2 regions of the Dehalogenimonas formicexedens genome follow, and region 1 is predicted to be linked to the other one. Evidence: riboswitches for the same ligand, from Rfam matches in the RefSeq annotation. Region 1 holds a riboswitch; the other holds the start of a gene.
What was found. Region 1 has a riboswitch for thiamine pyrophosphate ahead of thiC (phosphomethylpyrimidine synthase ThiC). Riboswitches for the same ligand answer to the same signal wherever they lie in the genome.
Positions count from the first base shown of each region.

Region 2: linked by a shared signal. The riboswitch ahead of Dform_RS02670 (AIR synthase family protein) and the one ahead of thiC (phosphomethylpyrimidine synthase ThiC) in region 1 are both predicted to bind thiamine pyrophosphate.

Region 1 is NZ_CP018258.1:912,421-928,356, reverse strand. Features, by position in the region: gene Dform_RS04935 (glycine--tRNA ligase) at 1-661, opposite strand, end outside; gene Dform_RS04930 (DUF1648 domain-containing protein) at 772-1,317, opposite strand; gene Dform_RS04925 (MBL fold metallo-hydrolase) at 1,398-2,066, shown strand; gene Dform_RS04920 (translin family protein) at 2,071-2,718, opposite strand; gene Dform_RS04915 (thiamine phosphate synthase) at 2,723-3,568, opposite strand; gene Dform_RS04910 (YraN family protein) at 3,634-3,996, opposite strand; gene Dform_RS04905 (ribonuclease HII) at 3,993-4,631, opposite strand; gene mnmA (tRNA 2-thiouridine(34) synthase MnmA) at 4,631-5,668, opposite strand; gene tmk (dTMP kinase) at 5,665-6,300, opposite strand; gene Dform_RS04890 (R3H domain-containing nucleic acid-binding protein) at 6,303-7,826, opposite strand; gene rsmG (16S rRNA (guanine(527)-N(7))-methyltransferase RsmG) at 7,890-8,606, opposite strand; TPP riboswitch at 8,664-8,764, shown strand; gene thiC (phosphomethylpyrimidine synthase ThiC) at 8,762-10,063, shown strand; gene Dform_RS04875 (PrsW family intramembrane metalloprotease) at 10,060-10,842, shown strand; gene Dform_RS04870 (hypothetical protein) at 10,832-11,023, shown strand; gene Dform_RS11020 (GreA/GreB family elongation factor) at 11,164-11,979, shown strand; gene Dform_RS04860 (site-2 protease family protein) at 12,006-13,124, shown strand; gene Dform_RS04855 (DUF4870 domain-containing protein) at 13,185-13,535, shown strand; gene Dform_RS04850 (DUF6812 domain-containing protein) at 13,563-14,120, opposite strand; gene Dform_RS04845 (hypothetical protein) at 14,150-14,389, opposite strand; gene Dform_RS04840 (response regulator transcription factor) at 14,433-15,128, opposite strand; gene Dform_RS04835 (sensor histidine kinase) at 15,131-15,936, opposite strand, start outside.
Region 2 is NZ_CP018258.1:496,149-512,084, reverse strand. Features, by position in the region: gene Dform_RS11730 (nucleoside monophosphate kinase) at 1-633, shown strand, start outside; gene Dform_RS11345 (hypothetical protein) at 625-789, opposite strand; gene Dform_RS02760 (aminopeptidase) at 939-2,045, shown strand; gene Dform_RS02755 (DNA-3-methyladenine glycosylase I) at 2,086-2,655, opposite strand; gene Dform_RS02750 (AAC(3) family N-acetyltransferase) at 2,655-3,488, opposite strand; gene Dform_RS02745 (metallopeptidase family protein) at 3,490-3,864, opposite strand; gene Dform_RS02740 (hypothetical protein) at 3,867-4,085, opposite strand; gene Dform_RS02735 (TfoX/Sxy family protein) at 4,153-4,470, opposite strand; gene Dform_RS02730 (TerC family protein) at 4,475-5,440, opposite strand; gene Dform_RS02725 (cupin domain-containing protein) at 5,570-5,899, shown strand; gene Dform_RS02720 (HAMP domain-containing sensor histidine kinase) at 5,868-7,292, opposite strand; gene Dform_RS02715 (response regulator transcription factor) at 7,289-7,972, opposite strand; gene Dform_RS02710 (hypothetical protein) at 8,255-8,461, shown strand; partial or broken gene Dform_RS11725 (glutaredoxin family protein) at 8,685-8,813, shown strand; gene Dform_RS11525 (PDZ domain-containing protein) at 8,787-9,161, shown strand; gene Dform_RS02700 (GNAT family N-acetyltransferase) at 9,185-9,766, shown strand; gene Dform_RS02695 (nitrous oxide-stimulated promoter family protein) at 9,750-10,091, opposite strand; gene Dform_RS02690 (YtxH domain-containing protein) at 10,211-10,444, opposite strand; gene Dform_RS02685 (YtxH domain-containing protein) at 10,489-10,743, opposite strand; gene Dform_RS02680 (YtxH domain-containing protein) at 10,776-11,012, opposite strand; gene Dform_RS02675 (baeRF3 domain-containing protein) at 11,342-12,475, shown strand; TPP riboswitch at 12,520-12,627, shown strand; gene Dform_RS02670 (AIR synthase family protein) at 12,673-13,734, shown strand; gene thiE (thiamine phosphate synthase) at 13,750-14,415, shown strand; gene mutS (DNA mismatch repair protein MutS) at 14,688-15,936, shown strand, end outside.

The DNA.
Region 1 (15,936 bases):
TCATTCCCAGGGAGACATACCACTCAAGCCGTGTCTTGAGCCAGTGGGCATGCCAGTCTTCGTCGGTACCCGGTTTGACGAAATACTCCAGTTCCATCTGTTCGAACTCGCGGCTGCGGAAGATGAAATTGCCGGTGGTGATTTCGTTGCGGAAGCTCTTGCCGATCTGGCCGATGCCGAAGGGCAGCTTTTTGCGTTGGGTGTTAAGCACGTTATCGAAGTTGGTGAAGATGCCCTGTGCCGTTTCAGGGCGGAGGTAAACGACGCTGGCGGTATCCTCGAGCGGTCCCATGAAGGTCTTGAACATCAGGTTGAACTGCCGGGGCTCGGTCAGCTTTCCGCCGCAGGCCGGGCATACCGTGCCTTCGAAATCACCGGGACGCCAGCGCATTTTACAGACCATGCAATCCTGCATCGGATCTGAAAATCCGGTGACATGGCCGGAGGCTTCCCACACCTTGGGGTTCATCAATATCGATGCGTCGACGCCGACGACGTCGTCTCGCTCCTGGACCATCGATTGCCACCACGCCTGCTTGACGTTGTTCTTCAGCAGAACTCCCAGCGGGCCGTAATCCCAGCAGCCGCCAGGAGGACCGTAAATTTCGGAAGATTGAAATACAAAGCCGCGGCGGCGGCTCAATGAGACGATCTTTTCCATTTCCACATGATTGCTTTGATTTTCGGCCAAGTAATTACTCCTTATAAACCCAATGTCATTCTGAACGAAGCGAAGAATCTCAAATGCCTCAGAAAATGCTCAACGGCCGCTTAGTCCTTTTTCTTTTCTTCGACGCCCGTTATCGCTTTGTAACCTTTGATGGCGATAGGAACGCCAAAAACCAGAATTATACCCCCGCCTATAACCAGGGTGACTACGGCAAAGACCCACAGCGGGATAATATGCTCCGCTTGTTTGGCGTAGATAACGGCATCCACCAGAACGTAGGCCATGATCAACTGGATAATAGCGGGCATATTCCCTATAAGCGCCAGAAGGCGTCCCGGGTTGAACTTGAATTTATCGGTGTTATCGCGGAGCACCGGGATGTTTCCGATAGCTGAGGTAGTAATATAGGCGACGAGGGTTAGCAAAGCCTGGATGCCGATCATCAGGACGATAAATGAGGTTTTCGCCATCTCGGCTGAGGGATTTCCGTGAATATCGAACCTGAAAGTCACGTTATCCGGTAACTGGCCGTAGTAAACCGCCGATATGATTATCGTTGCCAGCAAGCAGAGAAGCGGCAGGATGATGAAGCTTGCGCGAAATTTCAAAGGGCTGGGGGTCGGTGGATTTTGGGATGGCTGATTCATCTCACGTATTTTACCTGAATCCGGGTTCGGTTAAAAGGTACGCCCTCCTGAATGACAGGGTCCGAGGATTTCCCTACAATATGAGAAAACGCTTCCTGGAAGGAACGCCAATGATCATTGAACGCCTTGTTGTCGGTCCCATCGAGGCAAACTGTTACATCGTCGGCGACGAGAAGACGAAACAAGGTATGGTCATCGATCCCGGTGACGACGCCGAAGATATTATTCAAGCGATAGGCCGGTTGGGTCTGAAAATCAGCTTCGTCGTCCTGACCCACGGGCACTTTGACCATGTTTCGGCCACCGCCGCGGTCAGGAAAGCCACCGGCGCCAAGCTGGCGGTTCACCAGGCTGACGCCGCGTCCCTGAATGATGGCATGCTGGCGCGACTCGCTGGTTTTATTCACCAACCGGTGCCCCACCCCGATATCCTGTTAAAAGGCTGGGAGGAACTCTCCGTCGGTGAATTGCGCTTCACCGTGTTGAGCGTTCCCGGCCACACCCCCGGAGGCATCGCGTTATACGGGCAGGATGCAGTTTTCACCGGGGATACCTTATTTGAAGGCAGCATCGGCCGGACGGACCTGCCGGGCGGCGACTACGATGTGATCATTGAGAGCATCAACACCCGGTTGCTCGCCTTAGATAATGAGATCAAGGTTTATCCCGGCCACGGCGACCCGACGACCATCGGGTTTGAACGGGATCACAATCCATTCCTGGTCAACCCGCCGCGAAAACAATGCTAAAGCATTATTTTCCGAGCCGGTCGCTGAATGCGTCAAGGCGTTCTTCCAGCCGCTTCTGCTGAAGCGTCAGGGTAAGGTCGGAGCGCGTCTTCTCAAGAATGCCTCGGACCATGTCCGTAGTCCTTCTCAGGCTGCCGGTGATGGCATCCGGGAAGTCCATGGTCACCAGGACCTCATAGATGGAATCCATATCAGACAGTAATTCTTCAGCCCTGGAAAGGTCTCCGGAACGCATCCCGTCCAAAATGTAGCGCCTGAGTTCTCCCACTACTTCGCCCATGCCGTTCAGGTACGCGGCCGAATCGACGGCTAGTTCCTCAGGAGTGGGAATCGGGCTGCCGGTGGTGATAGCCAGAGTGATGCTTCCTTCCGAATACTCCTTCTGGGCGTCCCGGAAGAAAGCGGTATTGGACAGTTCCTCGCAGGACTTTATGGTGGCTTCACCTTCATCGATGAGGGATTTGGCCTTTGCGAGGGATCTCCCGGCGTCATCGAATTGATGCCGGTGAATGGACCTGATTGACTCTGAGCAGTGCCTGATCGCTTCGCGGCAAAGCGGCAGTGCTTTTTCGCGGGCGCCATCCTTTTCGGTGAAAGATTGGCGGATGGATTCGATAATGGAGTCGAGCCGTTCATTGAAAGTTTCGGACATGATTTCAATCCTCATGTACCGGCGATACCACCGGGATGTTGACCGCCGTTGAAATTTCAAGGTTCAGGACTTCGGGGCAGAGTATGTAATCGGCGCCGCAGCTTTGCGCCTGGACGGCCTCTTCGGGACTTTTCGCGGCATAACCGATAAGACGGTCTATTTTCAGCAGTTTCCGGACGACTGAAATCGGCAGCGAAAACTCATCCAGGGCGACACCATCAACGTTGGCTGCCAGAGCGATATCAACGCTGTCTTCGACGATCAAAAGCACGTCGTTTTCGGCGCAGCGCGTTTTCGATTCCTGGACAAGGTCGTAAAAATGGTTTGGCGCAAGTGTGCCACGCTCCAACTGAATAGCCTGGGCGCCCGCTTCGACCGCCTGCGACAATTGCGCCTGGTTTTGGGCGATTTTATAGAATTTAAGCCTCTCAGCCTTGGCGGACCGGTTCAAGCGCGACAAGATTTCTTTTTCGATGGCATAAATCGCATAGCGGGCTTCTTCAAAAACCAGACCATTTTGGCATATGCCCGGCACCCGCGATATTTCTTCAAGGACACGGAGTGACTGTTCGACGCGACGGGCGTTGGCAACCACCGTATCGGCAAGGTGTGAGGCCGGTTCCTTTTGGTGTTCGACCTTACGGCCAATATCCCCGGCGCTGTCACGCGCTGAAATCAAGTCAACGGTTTGGTGGGGGAAAGACTGGTGGATGGCATGCCTCATCGCCTTAAGCCTGGCGGAAAGGTTGATGTCGTCAAGCGTGAACCGCGCAATGTCTTCAAGGACCCGCAAGCCCTCGGTCGCGCGGTCGAGATTGGCATCGATGATACGCAGGTTTTGGCTGTTCATTCGATCTGCTTTAAGATCAATTCTTACGATTTTATCATCACGCAGTTGACGGCGACAAAATCCGGTTACTCGATGGCGTCTACGGCGTTTGGGATATGGTCCAGGCGGGGACCGGACGCGGTAAACTCGATACCGATGAAGTCGATTCGCCAGAGCATCGCCGGATCAGCCGACTCAGAGACGTAGCGCTCAGCGGCGGCGATCAGTTTTTCCTGCTTACAGCGGGTAACGGATTCTGCGGGGCTTCCAAATTCGGCAGATGATTTGGCTCTGACTTCGACGAAAACTGTTTCGCCGTTCTGCTCGGCGATGATGTCGATCTCTGATTCACGGCAGCGCCAGTTGGTTGTTTTGATCCGGAAGCCTTCCTTTTCAAGATACTCTCTTGCAATTACCTCGGCGAGCCTGCCCGTCTGCTGTTTATTCAAAGTAGCGACCTGAACGAATTTACCGGGTCGAAGGTATATCGGTGAATGGGCGACGGTCCCAGCTTATTCAATCTCTGGATGTGCTCAGGTGTGCAGTAACCTTTATGCTGTCCCAGGCCGTAGCCGCAATGTTCGGTATCCAGGCGCTGCATCAACCTGTCGCGGGTTACCTTGGCGATGATTGAAGCGCAGGCGATAGAAACGCACAGCGCGTCGCCGTCGGTAATGCCTTTTTGAGGCAGATTGAACGACGGCAATGTCAGGTAATCTATCAACAACGCCTGCGGTTTGGAGGACATGGCTTCTATCGCCAATTTCATCGCCAGCTTGGTGGCGGGCGCGATGCCGTTCTCGTCGATGTATATGTGAGAAACGATCCCCGCCCCGAAAGAGACGGCTTCGGAAGTAATAGCCCGGTAGAGTTCCTCGCGCGCTTCCGCCGTCAGCATTTTCGAATCGCGGATGTCTTTAAGCCAGCCGCATCTCCGGCGTCGGGCCAGGATGACCGCTCCGGCGACTACCGGGCCGGCTAGAGCGCCGCGCCCCGCCTCGTCCACTCCGGCAATGAGAGTCAGTCCGCGGTCATAGAGCGCGTTTTCTTCTCTGAAAGTTGGACAGATCATCTTTCCCGGCATCAGGCGGTGATTATACCACCCCCCAGCACCTCGTCGCACCGGTATATGACCGCCGATTGCCCCGGGGTGACCGCCCTCACCGGTTTTTCGAAGGCAATTACGGCTGAATCCGGAGAATCGGGTTCTATGGATGTGACACATGAATCCGGCATGCGGTATCTGATCCTCGCCGACAGTCCGGAAACGTCCGCCGGCCACGACCCGGAGATCCAGTGAATGTTTTCAATTCTGACTTCGTGTTGAAAGAGCGCGTTTTCGTCACCGACGGTGATTTGGTTCCTCACGGCGTCGATACGTGTGACGTATCGAGGGCAATTAGCGACGATATCAAGTCCGTGGCGCTGCCCGATAGTGTATCGGGCTATGCCTCGATGCCGTCCGACAACTTCGCCCCGCGTATCGATGATTTCTCCCGGCGCCATGGGAAAACGGCTTTCCAAAAACGATTGGTAGTCGCCGCTTTCAAGAAAACAGATATCCTGACTTTCGTTTGTTTGAACGGGGATGGCGGCATCTGCGGCGATCTGGCGGACGCGGTCCTTTTCCAGCTCTCCAAGGGGCAGAATTACCCGGCTAAGCTGAGCCTGGCTCAACCGGTAAAGGAAATATGACTGGTCCTTCCGTGGATCCGTGGCTTTATAAATGTGATATCCGGTCTCGTCGCTTTGGATTCTGGCGTAGTGACCGGTTGCCAGATAGGTGGCGCCGATTGTTTCGGCGAGTTTTAAAAGAGCGCCGAACTTTATCTGCTGATTGCAGATGATGCACGGATTCGGTGTCCGGCCCGCCCGGTATCCTTCGCAAAAATAGTCGATTACATCCTTTTGAAACTGTTGAGTGAGGTCGAAGATATAGTGCCTGATTCCCATTTTGGCGGCGATGATCGAGGCGGAATCGGCAAGAGCGATGCTGTTCGGTAAGCCGGTGAGCCGCATGGTAACTCCGCTGACGTCATAGCCGGCTTCTTTAAGCCGTAGCGCGGCAACGGAGGAATCTACGCCTCCGCTCATGGCGACGGCTACCCTGAAACGGGTCATGGCATCATGGAGGCGCGGAGTTCAAGCGCCGCCAGGGTTTTGTTCCAGATAATGTTTGCGATCTCATCTTTGGGGAGTAATGCGTCGATCACCACGCAACGTGAGGGCTCAGTTGCCGCCAGCGCTCGATATCCGTCTCGGACGCGGCGGTGGAAATCGGTGCTTTCTCTTTCGAAGCGGTCGGCCTTGGTGCCGAATTTCCGGCGCGCGCCTTCATCCACCGGGAGGTCGAGGAAAAAGGTAATCTCCGGCATCAAACCCTGGGCGGCCATGGAGTTGATGGCTTTTACCGTAGAAACAGTCAAACCCCGGCCGTAGCCCTGGTACACCAGCGTGGAGTCTACGTACCGGTCGCACACAACGACCTTCCCGGATGCCAGGGCGGGTTTGATGATCCGGCTGACCAGTTCGGCTCTCGAGGCGTTGAATAACATGACTTCCGCCAAAGGCGAGATATGTTCGTCTTCACTCCATTTGAGCAACTGGGTGATCTTTTCACCCAGGCCGGTGCCTCCGGGCTCATGGGTCAAGACGGCCTTAAGTCCCGCCGTAGCCAGGCGTTCGGCCAGTATCCCGGCCTGGGTACTCTTCCCGGATCCTTCGCCGCCCTCAAAAGTTACGAACAATGACATCGCTACTCCTTGAAGATACTGACCCGGCGGTTGGGTTCGTTGCCCTGGCTGTCAGATTTCAGGTTGGCCCGCTCCGCCACCATGTGCTGCAACCGGCGGATGTAAGCGCTCTGTGGCGACAGGTCCACCCGTTCGCTGCCGCTCTTGACGCGATGCACCGCTTCTTCCGCTTCGAATAATGCCCGGTTGAGCGCACCGGATTCTTCAGCCTGCTCAGGTTCATGACGGGAGAGCATGCCCAGGAACTGCCGGAACTGGGCGGGAGTGTGGCTTTTGAGAACGTATACAGGCAGATTATGAGCCTCGGCATCCCGGATGCGCTGCGGGCGGCGCCTGAAGTAATTGCGGGAGGTTACCAGCATGCCCGCCTCACCTAATTTCTCGGTGATGTTGAGCCTCACGTGCATCTCTTCCGCCACCTGCTCCAGGCGGGAACGGTTGATGCCGAACAGGTAGAGGCTCGGGGTTTCCGCCACCGGCTGAGCCGCCGCTCTTCGCCGCCCTTCCGCCTGGACCGCTTCCGGCGCGGCATGGGTGGTTTTGACTTCACCGTCTTCGCCCACCGATCGGATTTCAGTTTCAAGCTCGTTGCCCCGCAAGAGAGCGTCCACCGCCTCCGAAGTATCGCAATGTACCGCTACGGTGTCGCGCTCCTGGATTTCAACTATGATATCAAAGGTCGGTGGGGCTTTGCGTTCCAGTACCGTTTTCTGGGTGCCGCGCCGCCTGGCTTCCTCGTCGCCCAGGGTGACGGCCTGAATTCCGCCGATAAGGTCGGAAAGGGTCGGGTTCTGCATCAGGTTGTCCAGCGTGTTGCCATGGGCTGTGCCGACCAGCTGAACGCCCCGCTCGGCGATGGTCCGCGCCGCCAGAGCCTCCAACTCCGTGCCGATTTCATCGATGACGATGACTTCCGGCATGTGATTTTCCACCGCTTCGATCATCACCGCGTGCTGCATGTCCGGCATGGCCACCTGCATCCGCCGTGCCCGCCCGATGGCAGGGTGGGGGATGTCGCCGTCGCCGGCAATCTCATTTGAGGTGTCTACAATCACCACGCGCTTTTTCAGGTCGTCGGCCAGGACCCGGGCCACCTCCCGCAGCATCGTCGTCTTCCCCACGCCCGGCCTCCCCAGGAGCAGTACGCTTTTACCGGATTGTATGAGATCCTCGATAATCTTTATGGTGCCGAAGACCGCCCGACCAACCCGGCATGTCAGACCGATGACCTTGCCTTTACGGTTCCTGATAGCCGAAATCCGGTGAAGCGTTCTCTCTATCCCCGCCCGGTTGTCCGCCCCGAAGGCGCTTACCCTGGCGATAACGTATTCAAGGTCCGCTTCCGTGACCTCTTCGGTTCGTAAGACTGCTTCTCGCTCGGCAAACCGGCCTTCAGGCGCCCGTCCCAGGTCCATAACCACTTCCACGAGTTGGCTCAGATCAGGTTGCAGGCTCAAAGGGCGGCGGATTTCAACGGGGAGGGTATCCAGGAGAGCTTCCAGGTCGTCGGTGATAAGGTTTGGCAATTGCAGCCTCCCGGCAGGCAGATTCAATGATTATTCTACTATTCGCAGCATATACGGGCAACGTTATCGCAGCGGATTTTTAGCCGGGATGCCGCTGCGCCTCGGGTATTCCGGCGGGGTGCGTTTGATCTTCTCGATAATGACCAGTTGTCGGGGGTCGGGCAGGCCGGCCAGGGAGATTTCCTTTACCTCGTAAAGCCGCCCGCCGAGGGTTTCAATGGCCGCTTTCGCGTATTCGATCTCGGAGGCGATCTCGCCCTTTTTCATGGCTATGAAGGTCGCCCCCACCCGGCAGAAGGGCAGGCACAGTTCACATAAAGTATCCAGTGAAGCCACCGCGCGGGAGACTGCCAGGTCGATTCTTTCCCGGTAATCAGGCTGCCTTGCGGCGTCTTCAGCCCGGGCATTCAGCACGGTGACTCCTTCCAACCCCAGCGCTGCCGCCGTTTCCTTCAAAAAGACCGCCTTTTTCCCCGTTGCCTCAAGCAGGATGAGCTTGATCGCGGGGAACGCGACTTTGAGAGGCAAGCCCGGGAAACCCGCTCCGGCGCCGATGTCGATTACCTTGAGACTTTCGAAATCGATCCCGGATTTGACCAGGCTCAGTGAATCCAGGAAATGCGTGGTTTGAACCCCGGTGTAATCCGTAACGGCGGTGAGGTTGAACCGCCCGTTCCATTCAACCAGCAGGTGAAAATACTTCTCAAATTGGCCGAACTGCTCTTCGGAAAGACGTAACCCCAGTTCTTCGGCGCCGGTTCTCAGGGTGGGTAGAATCATGTCCCAGATTATAGCAATTTTTGTCCTGCCATTGGAGATTATGTTATGCTAACCGAACCAGACCGCTAGGGGTGCGAGCCTGCTGAGAGTCCACCTATCGGACAACCCTGGCACCTGAACTCGATAATCCGAGCGTAGGAAAGCGGTGCCGCTGAATGACGACACAATTACAACTCGCCCGCAAGGGTATTATTTCACCCGAAATGCTCTCGGTGGCCGCCGCCGAGGGACTGTCGCCGGAGACCATCCGAGAGGGCTTGGCTGATGGGACGGTCGTCATTCCAGCCAATCCCAACCACCGGCATTTGAAACCGTGCGGTATCGGCTGGGGACTGCGCACCAAGGTCAACGCCAATATCGGCACTTCCTCAGATTGTGTCGACCTGGAAAATGAATTAGCGAAACTCGCCGTCGCCCAGGATTTCGGCGCTGACGCGGTCATGGACCTTTCGACCGGGGGAGATCTAGTCGCTATCAGACAGGCAGTCCTCGAACGTTGCTCGATAGCCCTGGGTACCGTTCCGATTTACGATGCGGGCGCGACAGCCCGGATGACCCGAGGTTCCATCGTGGAACTGACCGCCGACGGTCTATTTGAAGTTATTGAAAATCATGCCCGAGAAGGTGTTGATTTTGTCACGGTGCACTGCGGCGTTACCCGCGCCGTCATCAGCCGCTTGAAGGAGCAAGGCCGGGTCACCGACATCGTGTCGCGTGGCGGCGCATTGCTGGCCGGCTGGATGGCCTATCACCGCCGTGAAAATCCCCTGTACGAACAATACGACCGGCTTCTTCAAATCGCCGCCGAATATGATGTCACCCTGAGCCTCGGCGACGGCTTGAGACCGGGTTGCCTCGCCGACGCCACCGACCGCGCCCAGATCGAGGAACTATTGACCCTGGGCGAACTTGTCGACCGAGCCCGTTCTGCCGGCGTTCAGGTCATGGTCGAGGGGCCCGGCCATGTTCCGCTGAACCGCATACAGACTAACATTGAATTACAGAAATCGGTCTGCCGCAATGCGCCGTTCTATGTCCTGGGGCCGCTCGTCACCGACATCGCGCCCGGTTACGACCATATCACCTCCGCCATCGGCGGAGCTTTGGCGGCGATGCACGGCGCCGATTTCCTGTGTTACGTGACGCCGGCGGAACACCTGGCCCTTCCGGATGTCGAGGATGTCAAGCAAGGCGTCATCGCTTCCCGCATCGCCGCGCATGCTGCCGACATTGCCAAGGGGTTAAAAGGGGCAGGGGATTGGGATCTTAAGATGGCTCGTGCCCGCAAGGAACTGGATTGGGAAGCCCAGGCCGGACTTTCCATCGATCCCGAGTTATCCAAACGGCGCCACGGCGCCCATCAGACTTCCGGTTCCGCGTGCACCATGTGCGGCGAGTTTTGCGCCATGGAACTAGCCTCAAAATACCTGGGGACGACCGTTGGACGGTGCGCGTGATCAAGGCCGCCAAAGACTTGTTGCGCGATCCCAGGAGGCTGTTTTTCGCTTTCCTGGTTGTTTCCATCGGCGCCTATTTGATCTGGAGCCAGACCGATAACCGCATTGCCGCTGCCGTATTGATCTTGGTCGGAACTTGTACTGTTCCAATTCCGGTCATGGTGTTCCTATTCAACCGCCTGGATTACCGCGGCGGCGTCACCGCCAGGGACCTGGCGAATGTCTTCATGGTGGGCGGCGCTATCGGACTGATCATCGCCGGTTTTCTGGAATACAACCTTAGAGTCACCAGAACCCTGGGGGGCGATCTTTCTGTGGGCGTGATTGAGGAATCCGCCAAGATTATTTTTCCCCTGATACTTTTCTATCAATGGCGCTTTAAAAAACTTTCCGACGGCATTTTGATCGGGGCGGCTTCCGGCATGGGTTTCGCCGTGCTGGAAACCATCGGTAAAGGGCTAATCGTTCTCGCCGACGGCGGCAATGTCGGCTATACCATGCTTACCCGGGGTTTCTTCACGCCGTTCGGCCACCCGGCATGGACCGCGCTTATTTGTGTCTTTCTTTGGCTGCAGAGATCCCGCGGCAGGGTCAATACCGCTCAGATATTAGGTATCTTTGTTTTGGCGGCCGTGCTTCACGGCATCTGGGATGCCGCCAACCAGCTGGATATTCCTGACATCGCCACGGCTGGCCTGTTGATGTTGATCAGTATCTTCACCATGAGCGTTTTGTTCTTCCAGTTTGAAAAGGCTGAGCGGGAGAACAATGGTGCTTAGCGCCGCCAGCATCATCATCCAATACCACATTTTCCTGGCCTTTGCTTTGGTTGTGGCCGCTCTTCTTGGCCTGGCGATCCGCGCCCTGGTGAAGCGGAAATGGCTGCCGCCTTTTTTGGACGCGCCCGAATATCTGATTATCGCCGTTCTGGTCGTAATTTACGTGTTCGCCAATGTATGAACGGGGTCTGCGTTTCCTTTGCGTGCAAGACGTTTGGTTTTGTCCCAGGGGAAGGCTGAGTATATACTTTTAATTGAAGGCGACACCCGAATTATTCTAAAGTGTTTGTTAAGTAATCGATATTTTTATGTGAGGTATGGATGACCCCGAACGAAATTCAATTACCATCAAATCTGGCCGATGCCGCGGTAGCCTACCTGGGGACTCTTTCGCCCGCCAAGCGGGATGCCGTGACCCCGGCGATCATGAATTTTGTACGCTGGTACGGCGGCGGCAATCAGATCGAAAACCTCTCGCCGCCTAAACTGGGCGAATACGCCGATGGTCAACCCTCCGGTGCGGATGGCGGTGAGCGCATGAAAGCGCTACGGGAATTCCTGGGATTCGCTGCCAAAAAGGGCTGGACAGAAACAAACTACGGAATTCATCTCAAAGCTAAAAAGTCTCCTTCGCGCCTTAAGGCTGCCGCGGCGGTCAGATTGCCGGAAGTGGAGCGGCTGGTGCTGACGCCGGAGAAACAAACGGCAATGCAGCAGGAACTGTCCGGGTTGAAAGAGCGGCGTTTTCACGTGATCGAGGACATCAAGCGCGCCGCCGCCGACAAAGACCTTAAGGAAAACGCCCCCTATCACGCCGCCAGGGAAGAAAAAGCCAAGATAGATGGCAAGATCAAAGAACTGGAAACTTTGCTTAAGCACGCCGTAATCAGTGAACAGAAAGAATGCCTGGCCGGAGCCACCGCCGAATTGGGCCACAAGGTCACCCTGCGGGACCAGAAAACCGGCGTTGTAACCGTCTACACCCTGGTTACCACCAGGGAAGTAAACCCGAAAACGGGCCGGATTTCGCCGGCTTCTCCCATCGGTAAAGCCATTATCGGACATTCAGCCGGGGAAATTATCGAAGTCGTGGCGCCTGCTTTTGTCCACCGGTTCACCATCGAGTGCATAGAATAGAAACCTGAGCGCCAAGGAGGCCCGAAATGCGTTCTTCTTTTAGACTGGGACGGATACTGGGTATAGAGGTACGCATTCACGTTTCCTGGCTTCTGATCTTTGCTTTTCTAACCTGGTCCCTGGCTGCGGGCTATTTCCCTTCCCTGCTGCCGGATGGCAGCACCGCGGAATACTGGCTGCTGGGCGCCGTTTCCAGCATCGCGTTGTTCGCTTCGGTTCTCGCCCATGAGATCGGGCATTCCATCGTGGCTCGCCGCAACGGCATCCCGGTAAAGGATATTACGCTGTTCATCTTCGGCGGCGCCTCCAATATCACCCGTGAGGCGGAGAGTGCCGGCGCTGAATTCAGGATGGCGGTCACCGGACCGGTAGTCAGTTTCATCCTGGGCGGTATCTTTCTGGCCATCTATTTCGCGGCTGGCGGTTCCGGGACAAAAACCGCTTTTAACGCCGTCATGGTCTATCTTGGGCAAATCAACCTGATTTTAGGCGCCTTCAACCTGGTGCCCGGCTTTCCGCTCGACGGAGGCCGCGTTTTTCGCAGCATCGTGTGGACGATCAATCACGACGCAATGAAGGCCACCAGGATCGCCGCCACAACCGGCCAGATCATAGCCTATATATTTATCTTCGGCGGCATCGCGCTGGCATTCACCTTGAGCATCAGCGGTCTTTGGCTCGCTTTTGTCGGATGGTTTCTCGCTTCGGCTGCTTCAGCCAGTCTGCAGCAATCGGTTTTGCTCGATACGCTCAAAGGTGTGAAAGTGCGCGAGATTGCCAAGCCGGAAATTAAAACCGGGCAACCGAACCTTACCATTGAACAGGCATTATCTATCATGCTGGATTCCCGCCAGCGGGCATTGCCGGTGATGGAAGACGGCCGGATGTCGGGTCTGGTGAGCATGACCGACATCAAGCGTTCCTCCCGTGAAAATTGGCCGGTGGAGACCATCGACCGAATTATGACGCCCGCCGCTTCAGTGAAAACCGTGGCTCCCGATGATGATTTGACCAGGGCTCTGGAACTGCTTCAGAGTGAGGGCTTCAACCAGTTGCCGGTCATCTCAGGGGGGCAACTGCGGGGATTGATTTCCCGGTCGGATCTGTTGAACTATATCCAATTGAAACAGGAAGCGTCCCGCTGATTTCATTGATTATCCTTGTATTACCGGGATAATCCAGCCTTCAGCATAAAAGGATCTAACGTGGAAAAGACCTCGACTGGCTTACAGGAGAATATTGCCGGGCTGTTATGCTATGCCGGAGCCTGGGTTACCGGCGTCATTTTTCTCATCTTGGAACCTGATAACCGTTTCGTGAGATTCCACGCCATTCAGTCGGTCGTCACCTTCGGCGGACTGAGCATAATCGGGGCTATGTTCAATACCGTCCGCGGCGGATGGTTTTTCTCCGCTGTTGCCACAAGCATTAACGTCGCCCTATCCGTTTTGTTCTTTGTCTTGTGGATTGTCCTGATGATAAAGGCGTATCAGGGTTCTCTCTTCAGGTTGCCTGTAGCAGGGGACATCGCGGAACAGTTTTCGCGCAAGTCCTAGTTTGATAAGTCTGCAATTACCTGGAGCTTATTGCTTGCCCACGTAAACAATGTGGTCTTTGTTGACCGCCACAAAACTTGAGTGGCTTATTCCGCTGGGCAACTCCGGCGCGATATCGGCGTCAGTCACTGGAATGAACTGGTCGCTCCGGTTCAAGGAGTCCTGCAGTTCTTCCCACATCTCGGCGTACATGTTTCCCTTTACGCTGGTCTGAGGCAGGTTGATTATCGTTTCCAGCGTTTTTTTTCGGCGGATAGGGTAGGCGCTGGCTGAGGTTCCTGATTTTGGGCTTTCAGTCTCTCCGACCATGAGGACATTGTTTTTCCTGATGTAGACCGTGTCCATGTGTCTCGTCGGTATCCCCGGTGAAAAAACATCGAGATCGAACAACGGTAAAAAGTCCGACCCGCTCTGCAGCTTCGATGTTACGAATCCCTTGTTGAGGGCGTCCAGTAAACGCTGCTGGTATTGGCAATAGGTATAGCCGGAGAATACCCCGGTGGTGGTGTAAATAAACACCTTGATGCTGCGAAACCTGGAAGGGTCAATGCCGTCAGGCAGGTTTGGGGCTTCGTTTTCTTCCATGCCTATACTCCCACTCGATGTTTAGCTTATCACAGGTTATGTCCGATGCCGTAAATTATTGCGCCGGCAACCAGTGCTATGCTGGAACCGGCGACACCTCCCCAAGCCGCCGCCCGCTTTTGCTTCCTGGCCAAACCTGCCAGCCCGGAGAAAATCCCCCCAATAGCGGGGACCGCTGTCAGGACGACCATTAAGCGGGTATCGGTCGCCGTCCCGATCCCCAGTAAGAACAGGCTCACGATGCCAAGCGACATGCTCAGGATACCCATCGACGCCTCATATCCGGCCCGCCCGGAGAGCGGGTTGACCGGTTCATTCCGTTGGCCTGGCGGAGTTGGCCAGCATGTAACCCACGCCGTGCTTGTTCAGGATTACCTTGGGATTATCCACATCGGCTTCGATCTTTTGGCGTAACTGCCTGATATATACTCTCAACGCCGCCACGCAATCGGGGTAGTAATCATTCCATAGCGCCTCGGCTAAAGCGGTATAGGTAACTACTCCGCCCGCGCTTTGCATCAGTTTGCTGACTATGATTTCTTCCGTCCGAGTAAGGGGGATTTCTTTGTTTTGATAATGAAGTACCCCGGTAGCCGGTGAAAGCTTGAGTTCGCCGACAGACATGGTTGATTCGGGCGCCGGAGAGGCGGATCGCCTCAACAAGGCTTTGATCCGGGACAGCAGTTCCATCTGCCTGAAGGGTTTAACAAGGTAATCGTCGGCGCCGGCTTCAAGAGCTTTGACGATGTCGAATTCGTCTTTCCTTGCCGTGAGGATGATTATCGGCATCGTCGAAAATTGGCGGATGTTTTTCAGGACCTCAAAGCCGGGTATGTCGGGCAGCCCCAGGTCCAGGATCACCAGGTCGGGACGCGTCTCCTTCGCCAGGGAGGCGCCGCGCTCGCCGGAGTCGGTGGACGTGAATTCAACGTCAGGCCAGCGCATCCGGAATGCCCAGGCTACCGAGTCGACTATCTGGGCATCGTCCTCAATCATCAGTACTTTCATAATTATCCCTTCACCTCCGGGGCGCGGCCCAGCCCGGGCAGGGCGAACCCGAAGGAAGAACCTTTTCCAGGGGCGCTTTTGACCCATACTCGCCCGCCGTGCAATTGGATGATCATCTTGGACAGGGCAAGCCCCAGTCCCAGCCCTGAAAGCCTCTCTCCCCCGCGCTGCGGCACCCGGTAATAGGGTTCGAAGAGCCTTTTCTGACCATCATCGCTGATTCCGGGCCCTGTATCGGTTACTTCAACCACAAGTTCTCCGGCGTCGCCATGGGCGCTGAGCGTGATATGCCCAGCTTCGGGGGTGTACTTAACGGCGTTGGTGAGGTAATTATACATCACCTGTCTCAGCCGGTCTTCATCAACTGACACCTGGGGTAATTCCGGGGAAATATCGACCGATAACGTTTGTTTTTTTCGCGCGGCCGCGGCTTTAATGTTATCCGCCATTGAGAATAATAGTTGCCGCACATCCCCTGAGGCAGGCGATATGGTCAGCATCCCAACCTCGCCGCGGGCTACGTCCAGCAGTTCATCGGTACGGCGATCAAGATTTTGGGCCGCCCGGTAAATGTTTTTTGCCAGTTCCACCCTGGGATCGCCGTTCAATTCATCGACGAATAATTCCGCCGACGCCAGCATGGCCGTCAGCGGCGTCTTCAGTTCATGGACAAGGGCACGGTTGAATTCCTCCCTGCGGTGTATTTCCCGGTCCAATTCCTCGTTCAGTAATTTAAGTTCGGCGGTTCTCATTGCCACTTCGGATTCCAGCACCGCCTTTTGCCGGGCGATAGCTCGCAGTCTCAGGT
Region 2 (15,936 bases), 420 kb from region 1:
TGGCGCTCCGGTATGCCCCGCGCTATTCTTCTCCTCGGCCCCACCGGAGCGGGCAAAACTCCGCTCGGCGAGCTCTTGGAAAGACAAGGCCTTGGCGGTAATAAATGCTTCCATTTCGATTTCGGCGCACAGCTTCGCCGCTATGCCGCCGCCCCTACCGGGCTGCTGTCCGGCACCGAGATGGAAATCATCAGGACCTCCCTCCGCACCGGTGCCTTGCTCACCGACGGGGAGTTTCCCATCGCCGAAAAGTTGCTGGGTGCCTTCATCGAGGATAAAGGAATTTCCGGCGGCGTCCTGACTGTCATGAACGGATTGCCTCGCCATGCCGGCCAGGCCGCCGCTCTGGCAAAGACGGTAAACATGACAGCTATCGTCGTTCTTGAGTGTGCGCCGGGAACGGTGATCGAGCGCATCCGCACCGACGCCGGCGGCGACCGCGGCGGGCGGCGTGACGACAGCATTGAGGAAGTCACAAAAAAACTGGCCATCTTCGCCGAGAAAACGTTGCCGCTGGTCAAATACTATGAAGGGCGTGGGGTGCCGGTCATTCACATTGGGGTCGAAGCTTGTTCATCGGCGAATGACAGCCGTGATGAACTCTCCCGTCAGCTCCCGCGAGTTTTAAGCTAACTCCATCAATTGTTGTTGCAGCGCTTCGACCAATCTTCCCGGCTCATCGGCGGCTAGGTAAACGGTGCGCACCGGAAATGCCTTCTGGTTCCAGTTGTCCGTGGTGCTGCAATCTATTATCTCGAACCTGAAAAGAGCCAGCTCAATCAGGGACAAAACGGCAACAACTATTTGATAAAATCAATCTTTCATTGTCCGAATCATAAATGATGCAATATCCTGGGGTAATTCAGCTGAACGAGCACTGCTTGCCCCATTTTCACTCGAGGACTACAATAGTCCGATAGAATTAAAAGGAGAAAATAATGGCGGATCCCCGTATCCAGAAACTGGCTGAACTCGTTGTCAATTATTCCACCAAGATCAAACCGGGCAATAAGGTCGTAATTAACGCGCCTTCAGCCGCCCAGCCCCTGACCCGGGCGATTTACCTCGAGGTCGTGAAAGCCGGAGGCTTTCCCCTCGTCCTGCCCCGGGGCGATTTTGAAGACATCCTGTACCGCTTCGGTACCGATGAGCAGATTCAATATGTCCATCAGCCCCAGCGTTACATCGCCGAAGAATACGATGCCAGGTTTGCCATCCTTGCCGACGATAACACCAAGAAACTATCGAACGTCGCACCGGAAAAAATGGTTCTGTTCGACCGCGGCAGGTCCGGCCTCATGAAAACGATGATGAAGCGTTCCGGGGCCGGCGAATTCAACTGGGTGGTGGTGCCGTTCCCGACGGCGGCTATGGCCCAGGATGCCGAGATGAGCCTGGAAGAATACGAGGACTTCGTTTTCGGCGCCTGCATGCCTGACGCGGACGATCCGATAGGCTATTGGCTAAAACAGAGCGACCGTCTTCAAAAGGTAGTGGATTGGTTGAAAGGGCGGCGGGAGGTGCATGTCACCGCCCCCGGCACCGACCTCAAGTTATCGATCAAAGGCCGCAAGTTCGTAAAATGCGACGGTCAGTACAATATGCCTGACGGCGAGGTCTTTACCGGACCTGTCGAGGATTCTGCCAACGGGCACGTTTATTTTTCCTATCCCGCCATCGAAAGCGGCCGTGAGGTCACCGGCGTCAGGCTGTGGTTTGAAAACGGCAAGGTGGTGAAGGCCACCGCGGAGAAAAATGAGGAATTTCTGTTGAAGACTCTCGATACCGACGAGGGCGCCAGGCGGCTGGGCGAATTTGCCATCGGCACAAATGAAGGCATCACTAAATTCACCGGCGAAATCCTCTTCGACGAGAAGATCGGCGGCAGCTTCCATATGGCCCTGGGTGCCGGTTACCCTGAGACCGGTTCGGTCAACGAATCCGCCATCCACTGGGACATGGTCTGCGATCTGCGCCAGGGCGGCGAAATCCGGGTCGACGGGGATCTGTTGTACAAGGACGGTAAGTTCGTTATCGATTTCTAGTCAAAAAGAACCCCCCGGACACCATCCGGGGGGTTCTTTTCTAAACTTGACTCGCCGCTCTATACCGGGGGCAATCCACCAGGTGGTCGTTTACGATGCCCACCGCTTGAAGGTGGGAATATACGATCGTCGATCCCACAAACTTGAAGCCCCTTTTCTTCAGATCCTGGCTGATCCTATCGGACAGTTCGGTCGTGGCTGGAATTTCGGATAAGGACCTTCGATCGGGAGCAATTGGTTTTCCTTCGACAAATCCCCAGATGTAGTTATCGAATGAGCCAAATTCTTTCTGTACCTCGAGGAATCTTTTGGCATTGTTGATCGCGGCTTCGATCTTGAGCCTGTTTCTAACTATGCCTTTATCGTTGAGCAGTTCGTTTACCTTCTGCTGATCGAACTTCGCCACTTTCGACGGATCGAACCCGGCAAAAGCTTTCCTGAAAGCCTCCCGCTTCCTGAGGATAGTCATCCAAGACAGTCCGGCCTGGAACGCTTCGAGGATCATGAACTCGAAGTGTTTCCGGTCGTCATGGTTGGGCACACCCCACTCCTCGTCGTGATATTTGGCCAGGAGTTCATCGCCCGTTTCCGCCCAGCCGCAACGTTCCATCAGTCTTTACCCCGCTTATCTCTATTAGCCGTCATCCACTCCGTAGCGTAATCCACCAATACCCTGACAGGCATCAGCCGGGCTGTGGCCAAACCAACCTGGCCGATCCTCACGGTTCCGGCACAAGCCTTCTCGAAATCAGCGCCGATAAGCTTAAAATCTTCCGAATCGTCCCCGAAGTCTTCGAGGACTTTCCAAACTCTCTTGCCATTCTCAACTACAGGCGCCCCACCGGTTTCGATCCGCTTTCCGGGATATTTCGCCCGATATTCCGCCAGGTGAAGCGAGGTGTTGTTGCCATAACCGCAGCCTAAAAGCAAAACATAGCCGCCCAGAGCGTATAATTTACCCAGCGGGCTATGATCGCCAAGCGCGTACTCCAATGAATGGTCGCTGGTAATCTCTGATGCCAAGGGGCCTCTTGCGGCAAAAGACACCTGCGGATGATCGCTCCGGAAGATGCCCCTTTGCTTTCTGAAAGTCTCGGCGATAACACCCATGCCCCGTGTCGGCGTCAGATCGGGATCGAAAGCCGGCATCTGGTCGCGGATGATTTGCCACCAGGTTTCAGGCACTGGTGGGTGCTGCCAAAAAGCGGGATCGGATAATTCCCCGGAATGAGCCGGCATCACCAGCGTGCCAGTCTCTCCGAGAACTGCTTCAAGCGCCCTGATAACAGCCACCGCCCCGCCGCAGACCCACCCCAGCGCCGACAAGGATGAATGGACCAGCAGCGTCATTCCCGCTGCCACTCCCAGCGCTTTCAGATCGCGATCGAGGCTTTCGATCGTAGCCGGGACTGGCGTTTCCCGGATGACATCTTCTTCGGACACCTCAGTATCTCTTCGACCAGCGTTGCTCGATTTCATCCAGTTGAGCGTCGGTCATGCCGAAATGGTGGGCTATCTCATGGCGTACGGTTTTTTCGACCTGGTCGATTATTTCCTCTTCGGTTTTGCAGATAGCTTCGATAGGCTTTTGGAAGATAGTGATTTTATCCGGCAATACCAGACCGTAATGGGTATCCCGTTCGGTCAGCGGGACGCCTTCGTATAAACCCAGCAGTTCATTGCGCTTGGAGCCGTGTCTTTGCCGGAGCGATGGATAGTCTTCCACGGCGATCTCGATGTTTTCCAGGAGATCCAGGAACTCATCCGGCAGATTATCCAGGGCGCGTGATACCAACCCGGAAAAGGTCTTTGCGTCCATGGCTAGTTATTTTTGTAGTTCTCGCCCAGCATAGTGCGGATCTCGATAATTTTGCGCTCAAGTTCCGCAATGCGTTTTTCTATATGTTGGCGTTTGTGAATCGCCTCGGTGGTGAAAACTTTACCGATGAGCTGTTTCTGAGCGATCAGCTTTTTTCGCTCCGCAAGGAATTCTGCCTCTTGTTTTCTGTACATTATCTTGTAGTCTTCAAGATCAGACATGACTTTCCTCGCTTCGGGACGGATTATACACCAACAAGGGAACCGGGATACGATGTTTTTCGGCCCATTATTTTTTCTTTTTGGGCGGCGCATGAGCGATAGCAACAGATTTCTGCGCCCACCTGGACAAGTCCTCGGAATTTTCGAAAACGTCGTCCGGAACCCTGAAATAAGGCATCGGCTTATACTGGCTGCTGCCGCGTGAGAGGTAATCTTCCCGGTTCGAATCGTCGGCTTTCAGGTACAACACATCATTGGAAATCAAGCCGAACATCTCTTCGTCATGGAACACGCCGAACCCGCCGAACATGCTCCTGCCGGTCACCGGACCCAAGGAGGTTAGTTTCTCCAGGACATGCTCAAGGAAAGCCTTTATCGCGGGCATGGCCTTACCCTTCCTTTTCTACATCAGTGGGGCAAGTTCCCGGGGTGGGGCTGACTTCAATCTCGGCAGGCCGCCGGAGGGAGGCGATGACCGCCGCCCCGAGGATCCCAGCGATAATCAGGAGAGAAGCGACAGTTGGCACTTCGAAAACGCTGGAAAGAATCATCTTGACGCCCAGGAAGACGAGTATCGCCGAAAGCCCATAATGAAGATAATGCAACTTCTTGGCAAAGCCGGAAAGGGCAAAATAGATGGACCGGAGACCCATGATGGCGAACATATTCGATGTGTAGACGATGAACGGGTCCTGGGTGATCGCCAGCACCGCAGGAATGGAATCCACGGCAAAGATGACATCCGTAAGGTTCACTACCATAAAAACCATGAACAACGGCGTCGCCAGGCGCCGCCCGTTTTCAATGGTGAAGAATTTGCTGCCGTGGTAGTTGGCGGTCATCGGCAGGAACCGCCTTACCAGTTTGAGCACCGGATTACCTTCGGGGTGGGGGTTTTCCTCTGATTGCATCCCCATCCTGATACCGGTGAAGATCAGGAAAGCGCCGAAGACGTAGATGATCCACTCGAGGGCTTGAAACAGGGCTATGCCGCCCAGGATGAAAGCCGCCCTGAGGACGATGGCGGTCAGGATGCCCCAAAAAAGGACGCGGTGCTGGTGGGCGCTGGGGACGCAGAAATAGGTGAACAGCATCAGGAAAACGAACAGATTGTCGACCGATAACGACTCTTCGACAACATAGCCGCTGAAAAAGTTTATGGCATGTGTCGAGCCCTCGAACAGCCACACGCCCAAACCGAAAATCACCGCCAGTCCGACCCACACCCCGGTCCAGACAAGAGATTCTTTCATGCCTATGGCGTGGGGTTTGCGGTGGAAGACCAGCAGGTCCAGCAGCAGCATGGCGACCAGGAATATGTTGAATACGACCCAGGGCAAAACACTCTCGACCATGCGTTTCCTTCCAGGCTGGATAGATAACTATACCTTGTTTTCCGGCAGAGTATAACCGAGCCCCTGTGCCATGTAAAACCCGGGGATTCAATATGATAAACTGAAAATCAAAGGACTACGGAGGAATTTATGGCGGAAAAGGAATCGTTGGTCGGGCGGTCCCTGGAGTTGGCAAAACTGATCGGCTATCAGGACGGAGCGGTCGTCAGCCGGACCGTGGCAGAAAGACCGGCCGGGACTATCACTGTTTTCGCCTTTGATGCCGGGCATGGCCTATCGGAGCATTCGGCGTCGTTTGATGCCTTTGTCTATGCCATCGACGGTGAAGCCGAGATAAGCATTTCGGGACAGAAGAACCGGGTGATCGAAGGTCAGATGATCATCATGCCGGCGAACGAGCCACACTCCGTTCGAGCGGTGACCCCGTTCAAGATGCTCCTGGTGATGATTCGGGCGTGACATCCAGAGCGGTAACTTCGATCGCTGGCAGGGTGATGAAGAAGGTCGAGCCAGAGCCGGGTTTGCTCTCTGCTCTGACCTCACCGCCGTGGGCCTCTACCATTTGCTTCACGATGGCCAGCCCTAATCCGGCGCCGTTACCCTCGGTTCGCGCCCTCGAATCCTCGATGCGGTAAAACCGGTCGAAGATGTGCTCGAGCTTATCCGGCTCAATGCCCTCACCGGTATCGGCCACTGAAGCTGTAACGGCGGGTCTGCCGTTAAGAACGGTTTCGGAAAGGCTGACCTTGACCTGACCACCCTCGAGCGTGTGCCGTATGGCATTCGAAAGCAGATTGGCTAGAACTTGTTCCATCCTTACCCAATCAGCCGAAACCGCGGGGAGCCCATCCCTACCTTCGAACTTGAGTTCAATCCCTTTAACTTCAGCCATAGGGCGAAATTGATCCAGTTTCCACTGGATCAGGTCAGCCCAATCTATCGTCGATTTTTCCAGCTTGAGCTTACCGGCTTCAGCCAGCGAAAGATCGCGGAGATCGCTGATCAGGCGTGTGAGCACCACTGTTTCGCTTTTTACCGTCTTCAATTGTCGCTCGTCCCTGGGCAACACCCCGTCGATCATGGCATCGATGGTGCCGTTGATGATGGTCAGCGGAGTCCGCAGTTCATGAGCGACATCGGCCAGCAACCTTTTTCGGGCTTGTTCGCTTTTTTCAAGCGACCCGGCCATTATATTGAACGATTCGGCCAGTTCCCCCGTTTCATCCCCGGATTTAACTTTTACCCTGTACCCCAGGTTGCCCGCGGCGATTGCGTTGGCGCCGGCGCTCAACGCCCTGAGCGGCCGGATAAAATTGTAGGTCAGAGCCGCCGCCAGCGCCACGGCGATTATCACGCCGATACCGCCGGAAAGCCACAACCAGCGGTTAGTTTGACTTAGAAAATTCTGCTCCGCGTCGAGCACTCCGCCCGCCTGTCCCAGGTAGAAAAACTGTCCCACCAGCTGGCCGTTGCCGCCAGGTTGTCCCGGGTTGGGAAAGCTCGGCGAGATTTCCACTTCATGGCCGCCGGTCAACTCGGCTTGGGTTACCGTCTGACCGATAGCCAGTCCCGCCGAATCACCAACAATTACGTTGTTGACATCGGCCACGATCAGGCGGTCGCCTTCAAAAGCCAGCATCTGCGGCAGGACATCCGCCAGACCCGACCAGCCGCCGCGGATATATACCAATCCTAAGATTCGAGCGACGGTGTCCTCGAAGGCCGGATTAGCCTGGATATAGGTGTGGAATTCCCGGTGGGTATTCTCATTGGTCAGGTACGCCATTATCGAAACGGCGATCAGAGCAACCAGGACCAGAGCGCCGCCGATTTTCCATACCAGGCTTTTCACCCGGGCAGCTCCAATTTGTAACCGCCGCCGTAAATCGTATGAATATAAGACGGTTTGTCCACATCGGGTTCAATCTTGCGTCTCAGGTTTTTTATATGGCTGTCGATCGTCCGTTCATATCCTTCGTAGGCATCCCCCTGCAGCCGGTCAAGGAGTTCGGCGCGGGAAAAAACCTTTCCGGGGTGTGCGGCTAGCAGTTTTAACATCTCGAACTCGGTCGTGGTCAGTTCGATCACACGGTCCCTGATGGTGACCTGCCGGCGCTCTGCGTCCACCGTGATCTCCCCGCAGCGGACCAGTGGGACTGAGGGTTTTAACCCGCTACGCCGTAGTATCGCCTTCACCCTTGCCACCAATTCCCGTCCTTCGAAGGGTTTGGTCAGGTAATCGTCCGCGCCGAGTTCCAGTCCGACGATCTTGTCAGTCAGCTCGTCCCGGGCGGTAAGCATGATGATCGGTACTTCCGATTCTTTCCTGATGATCCGGCATACGTCGTTACCTGAAAGCTTCGGCAGCATCAGGTCAAGTACGATGAGATCCGGCTTTTCCTGGCGGAAAGCCTTGATTGCTGACTCTCCGTCGTAAGCGGGAATAACCCGGAAGCCCTCACGCTCCAGGTAAGCGCAAACGATTTCGACGATTTTTTGCTCGTCATCTACTACCAGGATTTTTTTCGTCACATCCATAATATATCCCCGTTCCTTTGGCAGGCGCAATCCGGGATCCACCTCTACAATCGCCGCGGGCGGCCAGCGGGATCATGGCTCAAGTAGTTGAAAAAGGGATCTCTCGCCTTTTGCGTGTCCATCATACCAATCGAATATGGAGAGAATGTGAATACAATCTGTTGATAATAAGCAACGGCCATTCACATTGCGGCGCGCGTGACCTTGGTCACTTACACCGGCTTTTAAGAAGTATACAATGGCGGTGTTTCGGATCGATTCAACAAGGAGGATCCCGTGTATAAGATCAAGAGTTGTCCCCGCTGTCACGTCGGCGATCTCTACGGCGACAGCGACGAATACGGCGCCTATGAGCAATGTTTTCAGTGCGGTTGGGTGAACTATCCCGGCCGGCATCTGAGCCAGGCGGAGGCCATCGCCGAAAAAGAACCGGTCGTCATACCCGGCAAGATCGATCGCCGGCGCCGCGTCCTGTCCAAATAGCCCGAATTCAATCGAAGCTTCAAGCCCCCTCTACCAGGGGGCTTTGCTTTGCCTGGGATTCCATCGAGTATTGCGCGTCTCCGATAGCCCCGGCTCGATATTTCCCGGATAAACTTAAATGATGGAATTTTGAGAGGTACTGAATCTCGCGTTATACTTTAATCGAGGTGAACAAACTATGAAAGTGACCGTTTACACCACCCAGACCTGACCGCACTGTCACACCGTGAAAGGGTTCCTTTCACAGCGCGGTGTCCCATTTGAAGAGGTTGACGTCTCCCGTGATGCCGCAGCCGCCCAGGAATTGGCGCGGCGGACCGGCAGAATGGCCGTCCCGGTAACTGACATCGACGGCAATCTCGTGGTTGGTTTCGATCCCCAGCAGCTCGAATACTATCTGTCTCAGGCAAAGAGCGCACAGGCGCCATCATTCGGCGCCTCGGTGGCCGATGCTGCCAAATACAGCGCCGCTCACGGACCCGGGGTTCTTTCAGGGGCATATGTCGGCGCAGTAAAGCCCGGGATGCCGGCAGCGCAGGCGGGTCTCAAACCGGGCGATGTCATTACCCGGATCGACTCTACGACAGTGAACAACGCCTCGGACCTCGGTCTGGCTTTGTCCCGCCTGGAAAAGGGCGCCCGGATCCGTATTAGTTTCATCAGGGAAGGACAGCCGCGCCAGGCCGAAGGATTGTTATAACTTGATCTGTTTAAGGGTGCCGTTTGGCCACTGAGGTAGTGATCCGGACAGAAAGGCTCCGGCTCACCAGATTGAGCCAGGTCGATGCGATGGCCCTGTTCTCCTACCGGTCTCTCCCGGAAGTTTACGCCTGGCAGTCATTCCGTCCTTCCAGTGTCGCCGATGCCGAAACCTTCATCTCGAAAACCGCCCAAAAACCTGATCAACCGGGTACCTGGTACCAGCTTGGCATTTTCCGCAACGGCGACCCCGCCCTTATTGGCGATATTGGTATCCATTTCGGCGAAGCCAGCAGCCAGGTTGCGCTGGGCTACACGCTTGATCCGGCGTTTCAAGGCAAGGGATACGTTTTTGAGGCAGTCTCGGCGGTTATAACTTATCTTTTCCGTGACCTCGGCAAGACCCGGATCACCATTGATGTCCACCCGGGAAATTCACGCTCCCGCAAATTAGCCGCCAGGCTGGGTATGGTCCAGACCGGAAGTCGCGAAGCGCCTATCGAGGATACCGGGAGCGATGATGAAAGCGTTTTTTACGCCCTGGATGTCGAGAATTGGCCGTTTTCCAATACGCCTAAGCCATCGACGTCTAACTTCGGGAAATAGGCTTTTTGCGGCGCTTATGCAGTAAGTGGTTAATGGCTAATAGCGGGTGCCTTGAAATCATCCTCGGTCCGGCGAACCGCATCGCGTCCCGGATCCTCCGGCGCATCTCCGGCTTGTAACAGTGCACCTCGCATACTGAGCACACCGTTTTGCCTTCGCCAAAAGGGCATCTGTCAAGCCTTTCCATGGCGTACTCGGTCAATTCACGGCACCCGTCGCACAAGCCCCCGGGCCCATGGTTTTCACGGCAGTACATACTGATCATCGTGCGCACCGTCCCGGCTTCGTTCCGTAAACGGGGACGTCCCTTGAAATCGGCTTTCAACGATCACCTCGCTCCAGACATCTTACCGCAAATCCGGTTCGGGTAGGAACAAAAGAAGCCGGACCGAGTTATGTCAACCCGGTCCGGCTTCGATGTCATTTCGCGGGGAATAAACCGGTCTAGGAGATGGATTCCATGATTTTCTTGCGATATTTATCAGTCTTGTTGCCCACCAGGTCGCTGAATTTTTCAGCCCGCTCTTTTACGGCGTCGGAAAAGTCCTCAGCCCGGTCAATTATTTCTTTGCGGGTCTTTTTTCCTGATTGTGGAGCATAGAGCATCCCCACCCCGGCTCCGATCGCCGCCCCGGCGATGATCCCGATCGCTAAACCCTTGGCCAAACCTTTTTCCATTTACTCCTCCTTTTATTCCTTATAACGGATCAGGACTCTGCAGGTTACCCGTATTTCGCCATCATATCCCGGCGGTAGTCGTCTGCGCCTTCTTTGACCGCCTTACAAAAAGCTTCATCGCGCTCTTTGATGTCGGCAACAAAGCTATCAGCCTGGGCTTTCAGATCTTCTACCCGCTTCCGGACATCCTTCCTCGTTTCGCGGCCGGACTGGGGCGCCAGCAATAATGCCGCGCCGGCACCGATCGCTGCCCCGGCAAGCACGCCGGCAGCGATTCCCTTAACCGTTTTTGTCTCCATATCTCAATCTCCCTCTATTATTGGCGGCTTTTTCAGGTTTGTGCTTCGCCGTGGCCGTCTCCCCCTATGGGATGTGCCACCCCTGCCACCTTGTCCCTGATAGAATGGCTCAGGGATTCGGCCCGGACTTTCATGTCATCCGCCCGCTTGCGGAGCATTTCTCTTGTTTCAACCCCGCTCCTGGGCGCGTATAATAACCCCAGGCTGATCCCGATCGCCGCGCCCGCCAGTAACCCTGCCATTAGACCCCTGTTAGTGTTTTCTTCCATTCCGGACCTCCCCTGTCACTTATCCCCCGGGCCGCTCCGTTGGCGTCATTTTGTTATCACCATAATAAAGCTCCATAAATGATGTTGAAATCCGTAAAACTACTCAATTTTTCATACCGGAGTACCTAACTCACGGAAATTGTTGAATTTGGGGAACCGTCGTTGAATAAGTACCCGGCGGACGGATAATAAGTATGATTACGTATAGCAGATGGGAGCCTGACAAACGATAATATATGCCGTCGGGTCGTTAGCGACGTTCTGTTTGACTCCGCGACACGATGATTTTGGATCAAATTGTTGATAAGGAAGAAGGAGGAACGTTCCCTATGGATCTGTTAAGAAAAGCTGATCTGTTGACCCTGCTTCAGAAACCGGAAGGCCCGGTGGTCTCCATTTACATGCCGACCCATCGGGTTGCCGATATGGAAGGTGATCCGCTGCTCCTGCGTCACTTATTGGACGACGCCGAAACAAAATTGACTCAATTGGGATTGAAAACCGCTGAATCCCGTAACCTGCTTTCGCCCGCCAGGGAGTTGCTCCGCGATGCGTTATTCTGGCAGCACCAGGAAGAAGGACTCGCCCTTTTCATTTCCCGGGATTCGTTTTCCCATTTCAACCTGCCCTTCGAGGTCGCCGAGACCGTGGTGGCGTCCGGCGAGTATTTCATCAAACCCCTTTTGCCACTGGTAATTAACGACGGTGTCTATTACCTGCTGGCGCTGAGTTCGAACCGGGTGGTCTTTTTCAGGTGCCTCGCGGCTAACTGTCGGGAAATCATACCGGTCGGGATGCCTCGCAGCCTTGAAGAAGCAATGCGGTTAGACGAACCTGAAAAACAACTACAGCAGCACACCCTGGGGGGCGGTCCGACCATGTTTCACGGACAGGGGACCCCAAAGGATATAGAGCAGGAACGCCATTTGAGATTTTTACAGCAGGTCAGCCGCAGTCTCGAAACAGTTTTAGCCGGTGAAAAAGCGCCCATGGTGGTCGCTGGAGTCGAAAGTCTTCGTTCGATGTTTCGTGCTGTTTCCAGTTACGGAAACATCCTCGCCGAGGGAATAGAGGGTAATCCGGATAAGGTGAATCCTGATACCCTTCAAAAGAGCGCCTGGAAGGTCGTCCGCCCCTATTTTATGCAGGAACAATCCAGGAGGCTTGCCCAGTACGTCGAAGCCACCGGTCAGGGGCCTTCGATCAATGACCTGGTCCAGGTTGTACCGGCGGCTGTCGATGGGCGTGTCTATTCGTTGTTTATCGCTGAGGGCCTGGAACGCTGGGGGACCTTCGACGAAGCCGGACACTGTGTCAATCTGACGCAGGTTCCCGGTGACGGCGCTTATGACCTGGTAGAGTTCCTGGTAAAGCGAACATTGGCTACCGGCGGAAATGTCTATTCTCTCAAACCGGAAGAAGTTCCCGGCGACACCGGCATTGCCGCAGTACTCCGCTATTAGATTTTTCTCCTGTTTGTGGTATTATTGCCCCAACAACTTAATATAATTTTTACTGGGGGAGCCGAAAGGCTGAGAGTCCCTGATCTTGATCGGGACGACCCTTGGAACCTGGTCTCGGTAATGCGAGCGTAGGGAAGTAGACAGATTCCGGAAGCGCATTGCCTTCCGGAATTTTTTTAAGCGAGGAGTTTTCAAAAATGCCCGATATGGAAATGCCTGAAATCGGTAAGATTTCCCCGGAAATCTTCAGGGAGATCATCTTCCCCCGCCTTGGCGCCAAAAGTGATAAGGTCCTGGTCGGTCCGCAGCATGGCGTCGATGTCGGCATCGCCGAAATAGGCGGCCAGGCAGTGTCTTTCACCACGGATCCGGTGTTCATCGTTCCCCAATACGGTTTTGAACGGGCCGCCTGGTTCGCCATCCACATCATCGCCTCTGATTCGGTCACTTCCGGTCTCAAACCGAAATTTCTCTCGATCGACCTTAATCTGCCCATGGACATGACCAAAGAGCAGTTGTCCGCTATGTGGTCGGTCATGCATCGCGAGTGCGAGAACATGGGTATAAACGTGATCACCGGGCATACCGCCCGGTATGAGGGCTGCAGTTATCCAATGGTTGGCGGCGCGACCATGATCGGGATTGGCGGGTTGGATGAGTATGTGTCGCCGCGTTTCGCCAGGGAAGGCGACAAGATCATCATCACCAAGGGTCCCGCCATCGAAGCCTGCGGCATCTTCGCCGCGGTGTTTCCCGGTCTGATCACAAAAAAATTCGGTGATGACTTTGCGAGCCGCGCCGGAGGTCTTTTCTATCAGATGTCGGTGGTCGATGATGCGCTGGCTGCCGTTTCGATTGGTGTTAGAGATAACGGTGTCAGTTCTATGCACGATGCCACCGAGTGCGGCATCTGGGGCGGACTGTTCGAGGTCGCCCAGGCAGCCGGGCTGGGCGTGCGGATCATCAAAGATGACATCGTCGTCGCCGACGGCGTGCCTGAAATTTGCCGCCTGTTCGGTATCGACGACCCGTACGCCGCCATATCCGAAGGCACTCTGATCGTCACCTGCCGCCCTCACAGGGCTTGCGATGTTATTCAGGCTTTAAGCGCCAAAAATATCCCGTCGTCGATCGTCGGGGAATTGACCGCCCCGGAAAAAGGCATGGTTCTCGTCGATCAGGGACGGGAGTCCGCCCTGTTACATCCCGTCGTCGATCCCTTCTGGAAGGCTTTTTCAAAAGCCATGCAAGGAGAATAGGCGGGAAAACATTCGATGAGACCAACCCTGCCCCAAACCGATATTTATGCTGTTCTCTCGGATGCCTGCTCGCAAGGCCGGGGCAACGTTGAGACCGCCCGGCAGTTACTAGAGGCCGGGATCAAGATCATCCAGTACCGGGAGAAGGATTTCCCGATGCGGCGCAAATACCAGGAGTGCCTTGCCCTAAGACAGCTGTGCCGGGAATACAGGGCTTGCTTCATCGTGAACGACGATGCCGGACTGGCCGTAGCCTGCGATGCCGATGGGCTTCACCTCGGTCAGGACGATCTCCCCCCCGAAGCCGCCCGCCGGGTCATCGGCCAAGACATGATTATCGGTCTGTCAGTCACTACACCCCAAGAAATCGATAAAGCGTTGATAATCCCCGAGGTCGATTATCTGGGCGTCGGACCGGTCTTTCCGACATCCACCAAGCTCAATGCCGCCGATCCTGGCGGTATTGAGCTTGTCGAATATGCCCTTAAACGCATCGGACTTCCTGTTGTTGCCATCGGCGGCATCACCAGGGAGAATATAGGATCGTTGGCAGACCTTGGATGCAAATGTTTTGCCGTGATCTCAGACCTTGTCGGCGCGCCCCGGATTGCTCAGCGCGTACTGGAAATTAGAACTTCCTGTCATAAATATATTCCTTCAAAAACGACACGAAACGCTTGACAACTCAGCAGTACGCGCGTGCTATAATACTTTCGTAGTTTTGTCTTTCTGAGCCCTCGATGAATCGGGGCGAAGAATCTCAATGCCAAATGTTGCATGGAGAAATTCCCTTCTGCGCGAATCGTTGCAATAGGCTGCCTCGCAGATTTTCCAAATCTCAACGTAAAAAGCGATTTGTTTCCTTTGATTTATCAAAAAACGCAATTTCAAATCGGGATGCAGCCCCCCAAGCCTGATGACACCGCCGCAAGGCATCGGGTACAATTACCGTCGTGGCTGAAAACCTTACCCCCCTCCGCTCCCAGTACCTGCGCATCAAGCAGCGTTATCCTGATGTCATCGTTTTTTTTCGCCTCGGCGACTTCTACGAGACTTTCGACACCGATGCCGAAGTCACCGCCCGTGAACTGGAGATAGTCCTCACCGCGCGGGAGATGGGCAAAGGCATGAAGGTGCCCATGGCCGGCATCCCCTACCACGCCGTCGACAACTACCTCGCCCGCCTCATCAACCGCGGCCATAAAGTCGCCATCTGTGAGCAGACCACCCGTCCCGGCGACACCAAGGGACTAATGGAGCGAGAGGTGGTACGGCTGGTCACTCCCGGCACGGTCGTCGAACCCGGACTCCTCGACCTCAAAACCAATAACTACCTTGCGGCCGTATTTCCGGGTGATGGCCAATTCGGACTGGCTTACGTCGATATTTCAACCGGGCAATTCGCCGCCACCCAGATGCCCGCGGACCGGATTCAAAGCGAAATCGAACGGCTCGCCCCCGCCGAGATCATCGTTCCCAGGGGATCGGGTTTCACATCTTCATATCCTGCGCCGGTCTCCGAACTAGATGCTTACAAGTTTGAAGTCGGTGCCGCCGCAGATTTGCTCAAAGATCATTTTGGCGTCGCCACGCTTGAAGGTTATGGTATTGGGCGCTGGCCGCCGGCAATTTCAGCCGCCGGAGCCGTCGTTGCTTATTTGAAAGACACCAACAAGGATGCCTCTTCCGGATTGAGCCATCTTTCGGCTTACTCTGTAGCCGACTATATGGCGCTCGACGAAAATACCGTGAACAACCTGGAGATCTTCAAGAATGCCACCACCGGCGCCGTTGCAGGATCGCTGCTCGGGGTGCTTGACGCCACCAGAACGCCGATGGGCGCCAGGTTACTCCGCCGCTGGCTCGGCCAGCCCCTGCTGGACTCGAAACAAATCGTCCAGCGGCACCAGATCGTCGAAGCGATTCTGAGCAATAACGCCGCCCGGGAAGAAATCTCCCGGTGGTTGAAGCCGGTTGCCGACATAGAGCGGCTGGCTAACCGGATTCGCAACTTTGCCGCCTTGCCCAGGGAATTGATAGCCTTGAAACGCAGCCTGGAAGCCGTCCCTGAATTGGCTCGGGCGCTCCATGGGCATGCGCTCGAAGGTTTGAAATGCGAACTGAGGGAAAACCCCGAGATCATCGCCCTGATCGAGAAATCGATCGAACCCGAACCGGCCTCAGCCCCCGGCGAGGGAGGCG